2 regions of the Pseudogulbenkiania sp. AW2-16 genome follow, and region 1 is predicted to be linked to the other one. Evidence: predicted binding sites of a transcription regulator. Region 1 holds the regulator's gene; the other holds the start of a gene.

Region 1 (5,500 bases):
AATTCCCCCTTCCCGTCCGCCGGGCGGAACCGGCCCCCCCTCACCAGCCATATAGCAATAGCCCATAACTTCGCCGAAAACGCTATTCCAGACCGTACCTCCAAACAACAACGCCCCGCCAGCTGACTGACGGGGCGTTGGAAATACGGAGGGAGAACGATCAGCCGACGTGCGGCGCCAGCGTATGCAGCAACTGCGCCAGCACCTTCGGGCTGCCGGCCACGATGTCGCCGGATTCCAGCCAGCCGTCCTCGCCCTTGAGGTCGGTGACGATGCCGCCGGCTTCCTGCACGATCAGGCTGCCCGCCGCGATGTCCCACGGCTTCAGGTTCAACTCCCAGAAACCATCGACACGGCCGCAAGCCACGTTGCACAGATCGAGCGCGGCCGAGCCCTCGCGGCGCACGCCGGCGGTTTTGCCCAGCACGTCCTTCAACATGCCCAGGTACTGGTCGATGTAGCTCTGGTCGGTCACCGGGAAGCCGGTGGCGATCACGCATTCGTTCATGGCAATGCGCTTGGAAACGCGGATGCGGCGGTCGTTGAGGAAGGCGCCGACGCCGCGCGAGGCGGTGAACAGGTCGTTGCGGTTGGGGTCATACACTACGGCCTGCTGGATTTGACCCTTGTGCATCAGGGCGATCGACACCGAGTATTGCGGGTGGCCGTGCAGGAAGTTGGTGGTGCCGTCGAGCGGGTCGATGATCCACTCGAACTCGGCGTTGCCCAAGCCTTGGGCGCCGGACTCTTCTGCTAGAATCCCATGCTTGGGGTAGGCGTCGAGAATGGTCGAGATGATGGCCTCTTCGGCGGCGCGGTCGATTTCGGAAACGAAATCGTTGTGCTGCTTCTTCTCGACGCGGATGGTGTCGACGTTGTGCGACGCGCGCTGGATGACGCTGGCGGCGCGACGGGCGGCTTTCACCGCGACGTTGAGCATGGGATGCATTGACGGCCTCTAGTAAAGACAACTACCCCGCCTTTCCCGGTAGGGAAAGTCGTAGTAGGAAACAATCTGGGTTAAGGAACGAAAAAACCCGGCTCATGGACGGGCTTTTGATAAGCCGTCTATTTTAATGCGAAATGGCGAATGAAGAAACCCGAAGTCCCTGATTTTTTGAAGAACATTCGTGTGGTGCTGGCGCGCCCCAGCCATCCGGGCAATATCGGATCGGCGGCGCGGGCGATGAAGACCATGGGGCTGTCGCGGCTCTACCTGGTCGAGCCCAAGACCTTCCCCAGCCCCGAGGCCGACACGCTGGCCTCCGGCGCGGTCGACCTGTTGCAGCAGGCGGTGGTGGTCGACACGTTGGCCGAAGCCTTGTCCGGCGTCACCGTGGCCTGCGCCCTGACCAGCCGCCGCCGCGAGCTGACCACGCCGCTCTCCACTCCGCGCGAAACCACGCCGGAGCTGGTGGCGCGCGCGCGCGACGGCGAACAAGTGGCGCTGGTGTTCGGCAACGAGACCTTCGGCCTGTCGATCGACGAGGTCGAGCTGTGCAACCGGCTGGTGACCATTCCCGGCAACCCCGAGTATTTCTCGCTCAACCTGGCGATGGCGGTACAGGTGATGACCTACGAGCTGTTCAGCCACACCGGCGTCGACGTCGACTACCTGCGCGCCGAAGCGGAGAGCGCGACGCGCGACGAGGTGGAGGGCTTCTGCGGCCACCTCGACCAGACCCTGGCCGATATCGGCTACTACGAGCGTCGCAACGGCGAGCGCCTGATGCGCCGCCTGCGTACCCTGTTCAACCGCGCCAACCTGCTGCGCGAGGAAATCGACATCCTGCGTGGCTTCCTGAAGCAGGTGCAGCGCGTGGCCCAGCGCGATGACGGCCAGCGCCAGCAGTAGCACTTTCTACCTGCCCTACGCGTACCCGGCGGTGCGCGACCTGGCCTTTCTCCTGACGGCGCCGGCGCCGTGGCTGACCGGCGCCGACATTCTGCCCGAGCGCCTGCTGGGCGACGCCGGACCGGCACTGTTGGCCGAACTCGACCGCGCCCCGGCGGCGCTGGTGGCCTGGCTCGCCGCCCGTCCCACCACCCGCCTTGGTCGCTACGCCGAAAATCTGCTGGCGTTCTGGTTCGAGCTCGCGCCGCACATCGAGTGCGTGGCGGCCAATCTGCAGGTGCAGAATGGCGAGCTGCGCACCGTTGGCGAATTCGACTTCCTGCTGCGCATCGACGGCGAGCCGTGGCACCTCGAAACCGCCAGCAAGTTCTACCTGATGCTGGGCGAAGGGCGCCATACCCTGGTCGGCCCCAGCCTGCGCGATGCCTGGGCGCTGAAGGCGGCCAAGCTGCAGGATCAGCTCGCGCTGTCGCGCCACGCGGCGGCGCAACCCTTGTTGCCGCCCGGCTTCGTCGGCTGCCGCACCGCGGCCGGGCTGGCGGGCTGGCTGTTCTATCCCCATGCCGTGCTGCTCGAGCCGCCGCTGGCCCCCGACCTCCTCACCGGCTGGGCGCGCCCGCTGCTGGCGCCGTGGCCGCGGCGCTCGCTGGCGTCGCGCTGGGTGTGGCTGCCGCGCTTGCGCTGGCTGGCGCCGGCGCGGGTGGACGAGGCCGAGACGCTGGACGAGGACGCGCTGCGCCGCCACCTGGCGGCGGCAGAGGCGCCACAGCTGGTGGCCGAGGTCTTGCCGTTGGGGGGCGGGGACTGGGAGGAAGTGGCGCGCGGTTTTGTCTGCCCGCCGAACTGGCCGCCGCCAGCGCGACTGGCCGAGTTGCTCGACACGGTGCAGGAACTGACCAATGGCAAGGCGGGAAGCGGGGGGCGCTGAACGCCATTCATGCCGCGGTGGCCGGTGGGCCGCCCGCTGACGCTAGGACCGCGGGGGCGCGGAAGGGCTCAGAACCTGTTTACGATCTGCTGCGCTTCGGCGATACGGCGTTAAAAACGACTTTGGAATGCTCATTTACTACTTGTAAACTCCGCATCCTCAGCTGTTTTTGCCTTGTCTCGCTCTAGCTCGCGAGATCGTAAACAGGTTCTCAGTGGTTCGGCGTCGGGTGGGCGTTGGCGCAGCCGGCGACCAACTGCTTGAGCTGCTCGGGCTGCTCCAGCTGGATGTGCTTGTGGTCCACCGCGATCCAGCCCTGCTGCTGGAACTTGGACAGGGTGCGGCTCACCGTCTCCAGCTTGAGCCCCAGGAAGCTGCCGATCTCCTCGCGGCTCATGCGCAGGATGAAGTCGTTGGCGGCGAAACCGCGTACCGTCAGGCGCTGCGACAGGTTGATGAGGAAGGCGGCCAGCCGTTCCTCCGCCTTCATATTGCCCAGCAGCATCATCACGTTGTGATCGCGCACGATCTCGCGGCTCATCAGCCGGTAGAAGTGGTGTTGCAGCGAGGGAATCTCCAGCGCCAGGTTCTGCATGCGGCTGAACGGCAGCTCGCACACTTCGCTGTCTTCCAGCGCGACGGCGTTGCAGCCGTGCACGTTGGCCGAAATCCCGTCCAGTCCCATCAGTTCGCCCGACATGTGAAAGCCGGTGACCTGCTCGCGCCCGTCCTGGCTGGAGATGCAGGTCTTGAAGAAACCGGTACGTACCGCGTACAGTGACTTGAAGCCCTCGCCGTTGCGAAACAGCGCTTCGCCACGTTTCAGGCGCCGGCTCTGGCGGATCACCGCATCCAGTCGCGTCATTTCCTCACGGTTCAGACCCAGGGGCAGACACAATTCGCGCAGCGTGCAGTTGGAGCAGGAGACCTTGAGGGCTTGCAGGGGAACAACAGTCGAGTCAGTCATGCGGCATGTCCGCTTCTGTTAAGTAAGCCTTGATGTTGGTCAAAGCGTTGGGCCTTGATGTCGGTCAAAGCGTTTCTGGGAGGTTTGCCGCAAATTTACCAGTCCACCACTGGTTTTTCCATCGCGAGACATCATGAACACCACCCACCCACCGTTTTCGCCCACACGTTGCGAGTTCGACCGCGCCCTGATCGCCCGTCTCGACGGCGCCGGCCCGCGTTATACCTCGTACCCGACCGCAGACCGCTTCACCGACGACTTCAGCGCCAAGGACTACCGTCACTGGCTGCAGCAGCGCAAGATCGGCGCCAACAGCCGTCCGATCTCGCTCTACGTGCATCTGCCGTTCTGCAACACCGTGTGCTATTACTGCGGCTGCAACAAGATCATCACCAAGGATAAGAGCCGCGCCGACCGCTACCTCAATTACCTGGAGAAGGAAGTCGGCCTGGTGGCCGACGTGCTGGGGCAGCGCGAAAAAGTCATCCAGCTGCACTTCGGCGGCGGCACCCCGACCTTCCTGTCGGATGAACAGCTGGAACGGCTGATGGGGATACTCCGGACCCGCTTCGAATTCTTGGCGGAGGGAGAATATTCCATTGAGATAGATCCGCGCAAGGTGACGCGCGACACCGTGCTGCATCTGGCGCGCCTGGGCTTCAACCGGATGAGTGTCGGGGTGCAGGATTTCGAGCCGCGCGTGCAGCAGGCGGTCAACCGCATCCAGAGCGAAGAAGAGACGCGCGTGGTGATCGACGCCGCGCGCGAGGCCGGCTTCCGCTCGGTCAGCGTCGATCTGATCTACGGCCTGCCGCTGCAGACCCAGGAGTCGGTGGCGGCCACGGTCGACAAGGTCATCGCCATGGGGCCGGACCGCATCGCGCTCTACAACTACGCCCATCTGCCGACGGTGTTCATGCCGCAGCGGCGCATCAACGAGGCCGACCTGCCGCTGCCGCCGGTCAAGCTCGACATCCTGCAGCACTCGGTGGAACAGCTGGCCGCCGCCGGCTACGTGTTCATCGGCATGGACCACTTCGCCAAGCCGGAGGACGACCTCACCGTGGCGCTGCGCCAGGGCCGGCTGCAGCGCAATTTCCAGGGCTACTCCACGCACGCCGACTGCGACATGATCGGCTTCGGCGTGTCCTCCATCGGCAAGGTCGGCCCCTGTTACAGCCAGAACGAGAAGGATCTCGAGAGCTACTACGCCGCACTCGACGAAAACCGCCTGCCGGTGCTGCGCGGCATGGTGCTGGACGGCGACGACATCCTGCGCCGCTCCATCATCCAGGCGCTGATGTGCCGCTTCGCGCTGTCGGTGGAAGCCATCGAGCAGGTGCACGGCATCAACTTCGCCGAGTACTTTGCCGCCGAGATGCCGGCCATCCGCGAGTTCCAGCAGCAGGGCCTGCTCACTTTCGACGGCGACTTCCTGATGGTTGAGCCCAAAGGCCGCTTCCTGATCCGCAACATCGCCATGGCTTTCGACCGCCACCTGCGCGAGCGCCAGACCAAGGCGCGCTACTCGCGCACCATCTGATCCTTTCCCTTCCCGCCACGGCCGCCTTGCGGTCGTGGCGCGCTCTTGCCGCGGCTCTTCGTTGCGCCGCGACGACGTCGCCCCGTGTCAGCCGATGCGCCGCCACAGCCGCATCGTGCTTTTTCTCCCGACTTCCGCACCGTGCTCTTGCAGCCAGGCCTGCGCCCGCTCGCGCCCGGCGGCAAACAACTGCTGCACCAGGCCGTG
Region 2 (5,500 bases), 660 kb from region 1:
CGCGCGTCGCGCTGTTCCAGCGTTCCTGCACCAATGCCGGGCGCGCCGCATCGTCGAGCTTGCGCCACTTGGCGGTCTTGCCGAGGAAGCCTTCGTCCGGCACCAGGTGATAAGGCACGCGGCGCGCGCCGACGAGGATGTCGCCGTGCACCGACAGGGCGTAGCTGCCGTCGGTGGTGACCAGTTTGGCCTGGTGGGCGTCGAGGTAGGCGTCGAGGGCGGTGATATCGGCGATATCGGTGGACGTGTCGGTCATGGAGCGGGGGAGGAAATGAGGCAAATGACCGGCATGATAGGGCAGGATGCCGTGCGCGAACAGTGCGTTGCAGCAAAAGCGTTGCAGGGCCCCGCGGACGACGTGCCAGCGCCGCCGCGGGGCAGGGTGGGTCAGCGCAGTACCACGGTACGGTTGCCGTTGAGGAACACGCGCCGTTCGAGGTGGAAGCGCACCGCGCGCGCCAGCGCCAGGCACTCCATGTCGCGCCCGGCGGCCAGCAGCTGCTCCGGGCGGTAGGCGTGGTCGACGCGCTCCACCACCTGCTCGATGATCGGACCTTCGTCCAGATCGTCGGTGATGTAGTGGGCGGTGGCGCCGATCAGCTTGACGCCGCGTTCGTGCGCCTGGTGGTAGGGCTTGGCGCCCTTGAAACCGGGCAGGAAGGAATGGTGGATGTTGATGGCGCGTCCCGAGAGCTTCTTCGACATCTCCGGCGACAGCACCTGCATGTAGCGCGCCAGGATCACCAGCTCGGATTGGGTTTCTCGCACCAGTTCCAGCAGTGCCGCTTCCTGCTGCGGCTTGGTGTCGTGGGTGACCGGCAGGTGGTGGTAGGTCAGGCCGTGCGCGGCGGCGATCGGCGCCAGGTCGGCATGGTTGGAGACGATCGCGGTCACTTCCATGTCGAGGTCGCCCATCTTGCAGCGGTAGAGCAGGTCGTTCAGGCAGTGGTCGAGTTTCGACACCATGATCAGCACACGCGGACGGGTGTGCGTGTCATGCAGCGTCCATTGCATGTCGTAGTGGCCAGCCATGTCGGCGAGGCCGGCTTCCAGAGCGGCGCGGTCGAAGCCGTCGCCGAGCGAGTGGAAGGTGCAGCGCACGAAGAAGCGCTGGGTGTCCTCGTCGTCGAACACCGCCAGCTCGTCGATATAGCAGTGGTGCGCGTCGAGTAGTTGCGTGGCGCGGGCGATCTGGCCCGGTGCGCTTTTACAGGTGAAGGCCAGGATGTATCTGAGTTGGGACTGGGACATGTTCGTTTTCTCGGTCACCGGCTGGCGGTGTGCCGCTCCTTTGGCTATCCGTTGATCGACGCTGTCGTTGGCCGGTTTGTTACCGACGACGCTGCTTCACCTTAGCGCGCGCGAAAAGGGGGCTCTGGCCGTCAGCCGCCAGGTTTTGTCGTTTTTTGGACATGGATTTTGGCGGGGCATGGCGAGGGTTTCGGCCAACCTTGGGTGCCTTGCCGAGGCTTTCAAGGGGGCGAGGGGATAAATATCGGGTAAATGATCTGGGTCAAGGGCGCTTTGTCGTAAATCGGCAAGTGATCGTCCTTTCCAGTCAATCGGAACGGGGCCGGCTCGCCAAGAATGAACTCACCTTGGCACCTCAATACGGACCCGTCCCATGGCAAACCGTTACTCCCTCTGGAGCCTGTTGAAGAACGGGCTCAAACATAATGAAAGCTGGCAGCCGGCCTGGCGCAGTCCGCAGGCGAAGCCTCGTTACGACGTGATCATCGTCGGCGGCGGCGGCCATGGTCTGGCGACAGCTTATTACTTGGCCAAAAACCACGGCGTGAAGAATGTCGCGGTACTGGAAAAAGGCTACCTCGGCGGCGGCAACACCGCGCGCAATACCACCATCGTGCGTTCCAACTACCTGTGGGACGAGGCGGCGCAGTTGTACGAACACGCCATGAAACTGTGGGAAGGCCTGTCGCTGGATTTGAACTTCAACGTGATGTTCAGCCAGCGCGGGGTGATGAACCTCGGCCACACCCTGCAGGACATGCGCGACATCGAGCGCCGCGTCAACGCCAACAACCTGAACGGTATCGACGGCGTGGTGCTTTCGCCGAAGGAAATTCAGGACATCGTGCCGCTGATGGACATCAGCGCCAAGACGCGCTATCCGGTGATGGGCGCCAGCTACCAGCCGCGCGGCGGCGTGGCGCGCCACGACGCGGTGGCCTGGGGCTTCGCCCGCGGCGCCAGCGAGCTGGGCGTCGACATCATCGAGCAGTGCGAAGTCATCGACATGATCATCGAAGACGGCCGCATCAAGGGCGTCAAGACCACCAAGGGCGACATCTTCGCCGACCGCGTCGGTTGCGTGGCCGCCGGCAACTCGACGCCGCTGGCCAAGATGGCCGGCGTGCGCCTGCCGCTGGAAAGCCACCCGCTGCAGGCCTTCGTGTCCGAATCGATGAAGCCGTGCCTGGACACGGTGGTGATGTCGAACGCTGTGCACGGCTACGTCAGCCAGTCCGACAAGGGCGAGCTGGTGATCGGCGCCGGTATCGACAGCTATCTCGGCTACGGCCAGCGCGGCAGCCCGCACGTGATCGAGCATACCGCGGCGGCGATCATCGAACTGTTCCCCAGCTTCTCGCGCGTGCGCATGAACCGCCAGTGGGGCGGCATCGTGGACGTGGCGCCGGATGCCTGTCCGATCATCAGCAAGACCAAGGTCAAGGGCCTGTACTTCAACTGCGGTTGGGGCACCGGTGGCTTCAAGGCCACCCCGGGTTCGGGCTATGTGTTCGCGCACACCATCGCCAACGATGAGGCGCATCCGCTGAACAAGGCGTTCGCGCTCGACCGCTTCAATACCGGTCATCTGATTGACGAGCACGGCGCCGCCGGCGTTGCGCACTAAGGAGCCGCAGATGTTCCAGATTCATTGTCCGCACTGCGGGGCAACCCGCGAGGAAGAAGAATTCAGTTACGCCGGCGAGGCCTACATCCCCCGTCCGGCCAACCCGGAAGAGGCGACCGAAGCCGAATGGGGTGATTACCTGTTCATGCGCAAGAACACGCGCGGCTGGTTTTGGGAGCAATGGCAGCACACCGCCGGTTGCCGCAAGGTGTTTGCGGTCAAGCGCAACACCGTGAGCTATGAAATCGCCGGCACCTGGACGCTGGCCGCAGGCAAAGAGCTGTATCTGAAGGAGAGCGAAGCATGAGCGCTTACCGTGTCCACCGTAGCAGCCAGCGCATCAACGAAAAGGCGCCGCTGACCTTCCGCTTCGACGGCAAGAAATACCAGGCCTTCGCCGGCGACACGCTGGCCTCGGCCCTGATCGCCAACGGCGTGAAACTGATCGGCCGCAGCTTCAAGTACGGCCGCCCGCGCGGCATCGTCGGCCACGGCGCCGAAGAGCCGAACGCGCTGATCCAGCTCGAGACCGGCGGCCATACCGTACCGGACCTGAAAGCGACCCAGGTGGAGATGTACGAGGGGCTGTCCGCCACCACCACCACCGGCTTCCCGTCGCTCAACTTCGACCTGAAGGGGCTGGCCGGCCAGTTCAGCCGCTTCATGCCGCCCGGTTTCTACTACAAGACCTTCATGGGTCCGGCGAAAGCCTGGCCGTTTTATGAAGAGATCATCCGTAAGGCCGCCGGCTACGGCCGCGCTCCGGTCGATCCGGATCCGGAATTCTACGACCACCTGCACCACCACGTGGATGTGCTGGTGGTGGGCGGCGGCGCCTGCGGCCTGTGGGCCGCTACGCTGGCCGGCCGTGCCGGCCTCAAGACCCTGCTGGTCGACGAGCAGAGCGAGGCGGGCGGCTGGATGCTGTCTGATGCCCGCGCCGTGATCGACGGCAAGCCGGCGATGAAGTGGGTCAGTGAGCGCCTGGCAGAATTGAAGAGCCTGTCCAACGTCACCGTGCTGACCCGCACCACGGCGTTCGCCCACCACGAGCAGAACCTGGTGCAGGCGGTCGAGCTGGTGCAGGACCACCTGCCGATCGCGCAGCGCGTCGCCACCCTGCCGCGTCAGCGCCTGCACAAGATCCGCGCGCACCACGTGGTGCTGGCCACCGGCGCCATCGAGCGTCCGCTGGTCTACGGCAACAACGACCGCCCGGGCGTGCTCACCGCCGCCGCCGGCCATACCTACCTGAACCGCTACGGCGTGGCGGTCGGCCGCAAGGTGCTGCTGCTCACCCATAACGACGCGTCGTACGACACCGCGCTGGACCTGGCCGAGGCCGGCAGCCGCGTGACCCTGATCGACACCCGTCAGCGCGGCGCCGCCGCCTGGCGCCTGGATGCGGCGAAGAAGGCCGGCGTCGAGCTGCTGCTCGGCTACGGTATCGCCGAGGTGCAGGGCGGCAAGGCCGCCAGCGGCGCCAAGCTGGTCAAGCTCGACCCGCACTGCCTGACCGTGACCGGCAAAGGCCCGACCCTGTCGGCCGACGCCATCCTGTCCTCCGGCGGCCTGACCTCGACCGTGCACCTGTTCTGCCACAACAACGGCCGCCCGTACTGGAACGAAGAACGCCTGTCCTTCGTCACCCCGGACGAAGGCCGCCAGGGCATCAGCGTGGCCGGCGCCATCACTGGCCGCTGGGGCCTGGGTGAGGCGCTGGCGCAGACGCACGCCTCGGTCAGCGCGATGCTGATCGGCTTCGGCCGTACGTCGTCCAGCACCTGCCCGGTCAGCGAAGACAAGGACATCCAGCCGACCCGCCGCGTGTTCCGTGTACCGGACGGCAAGCCGGAAGGGCACGGTGCCAAGGCGCTGGTCGACTTCCAGAACGACGTGGCCGCCGCCGACATCCATCTGGCCGTGCGCGAGAACTACCGCTCGATCGAACACGTCAAGCGCTACACCGCGCTGGGCTTCGGTACCGATCAGGGCAAGCTGTCCAACGTCAACGGCTTCGCCATCGCCGCCGAGGCGCTCGGCATGCCGATCTCGCAAGTGGGCACCACCACCTACCGTCCGGCCTACACCCCGGTGACCTTCGGTGCGCTGGCGGGCAGCCACGTCGGCGATACCTTCGACCCGCGCCGCTACACCGCGATGCAGTCGTCGCACGTCGCCCGCGGTGCGCTGTTCGAGACCGTTGGCCAGTGGATGCGCCCCTGGTACTTCCCCAAGGGCAACGAAACCATGCACCAGGCGGTGGACCGCGAGTGCCTGGCGACTCGAAATAGTGTTGGCGTGATGGACGCGTCGACCCTGGGCAAGATCGACATCAAGGGCCCGGACGCGCGCGAATTCCTCAACCGCATCTACTCCAACGCCTGGACCAAGCTCGACCCGGGCAAGTGCCGCTACGGCCTGATGCTGGACGAGAACGGCATGGTGATGGACGACGGTGTGACTGCCTGCATCGCCGACGACCACTTCTACATGACCACCACCACCGGCGGCGCCGCGCGTGTGCTGAACTGGCTGGAGCGCTGGCACCAGACCGAATGGCCGGAGCTGAAGGTGCGCTTCACCTCGGTCACCGACCACTGGAGCACCACCGCCGTGGTC

Evidence for each region. Region 1 encodes FNR, which switches genes on or off when oxygen is low (the NO sensors DNR and NnrR bind a similar motif). Its sites were predicted from a motif close to TTGATNNNNATCAA; they were not measured.
Region 2: a site for FNR is predicted at 1,504-1,517, ahead of ABKF58_RS19055 (sarcosine oxidase subunit beta family protein). Genes of this name have one in related genera too.

The regions. Positions count from the first base shown of each region.
Region 1 covers NZ_CP157668.1:425,250-430,749, reverse strand. Annotated here, with positions in the region: gene ABKF58_RS02075 (inositol monophosphatase family protein) at 161-949, opposite strand; gene ABKF58_RS02070 (RNA methyltransferase) at 1,091-1,855, shown strand; gene ABKF58_RS02065 (DUF1853 family protein) at 1,833-2,783, shown strand; gene fnr (fumarate/nitrate reduction transcriptional regulator Fnr) at 2,995-3,750, opposite strand; gene hemN (oxygen-independent coproporphyrinogen III oxidase) at 3,884-5,293, shown strand; gene ABKF58_RS02050 (patatin-like phospholipase family protein) at 5,381-5,500, opposite strand, start outside.
Region 2 covers NZ_CP157668.1:3,960,317-3,965,816, reverse strand. Annotated here, with positions in the region: gene ABKF58_RS19065 (helicase-related protein) at 1-256, opposite strand, end outside; gene purU (formyltetrahydrofolate deformylase) at 388-1,251, opposite strand; gene ABKF58_RS19055 (sarcosine oxidase subunit beta family protein) at 1,625-2,878, shown strand; gene ABKF58_RS19050 (sarcosine oxidase subunit delta) at 2,889-3,185, shown strand; gene ABKF58_RS19045 (sarcosine oxidase subunit alpha family protein) at 3,182-5,500, shown strand, end outside.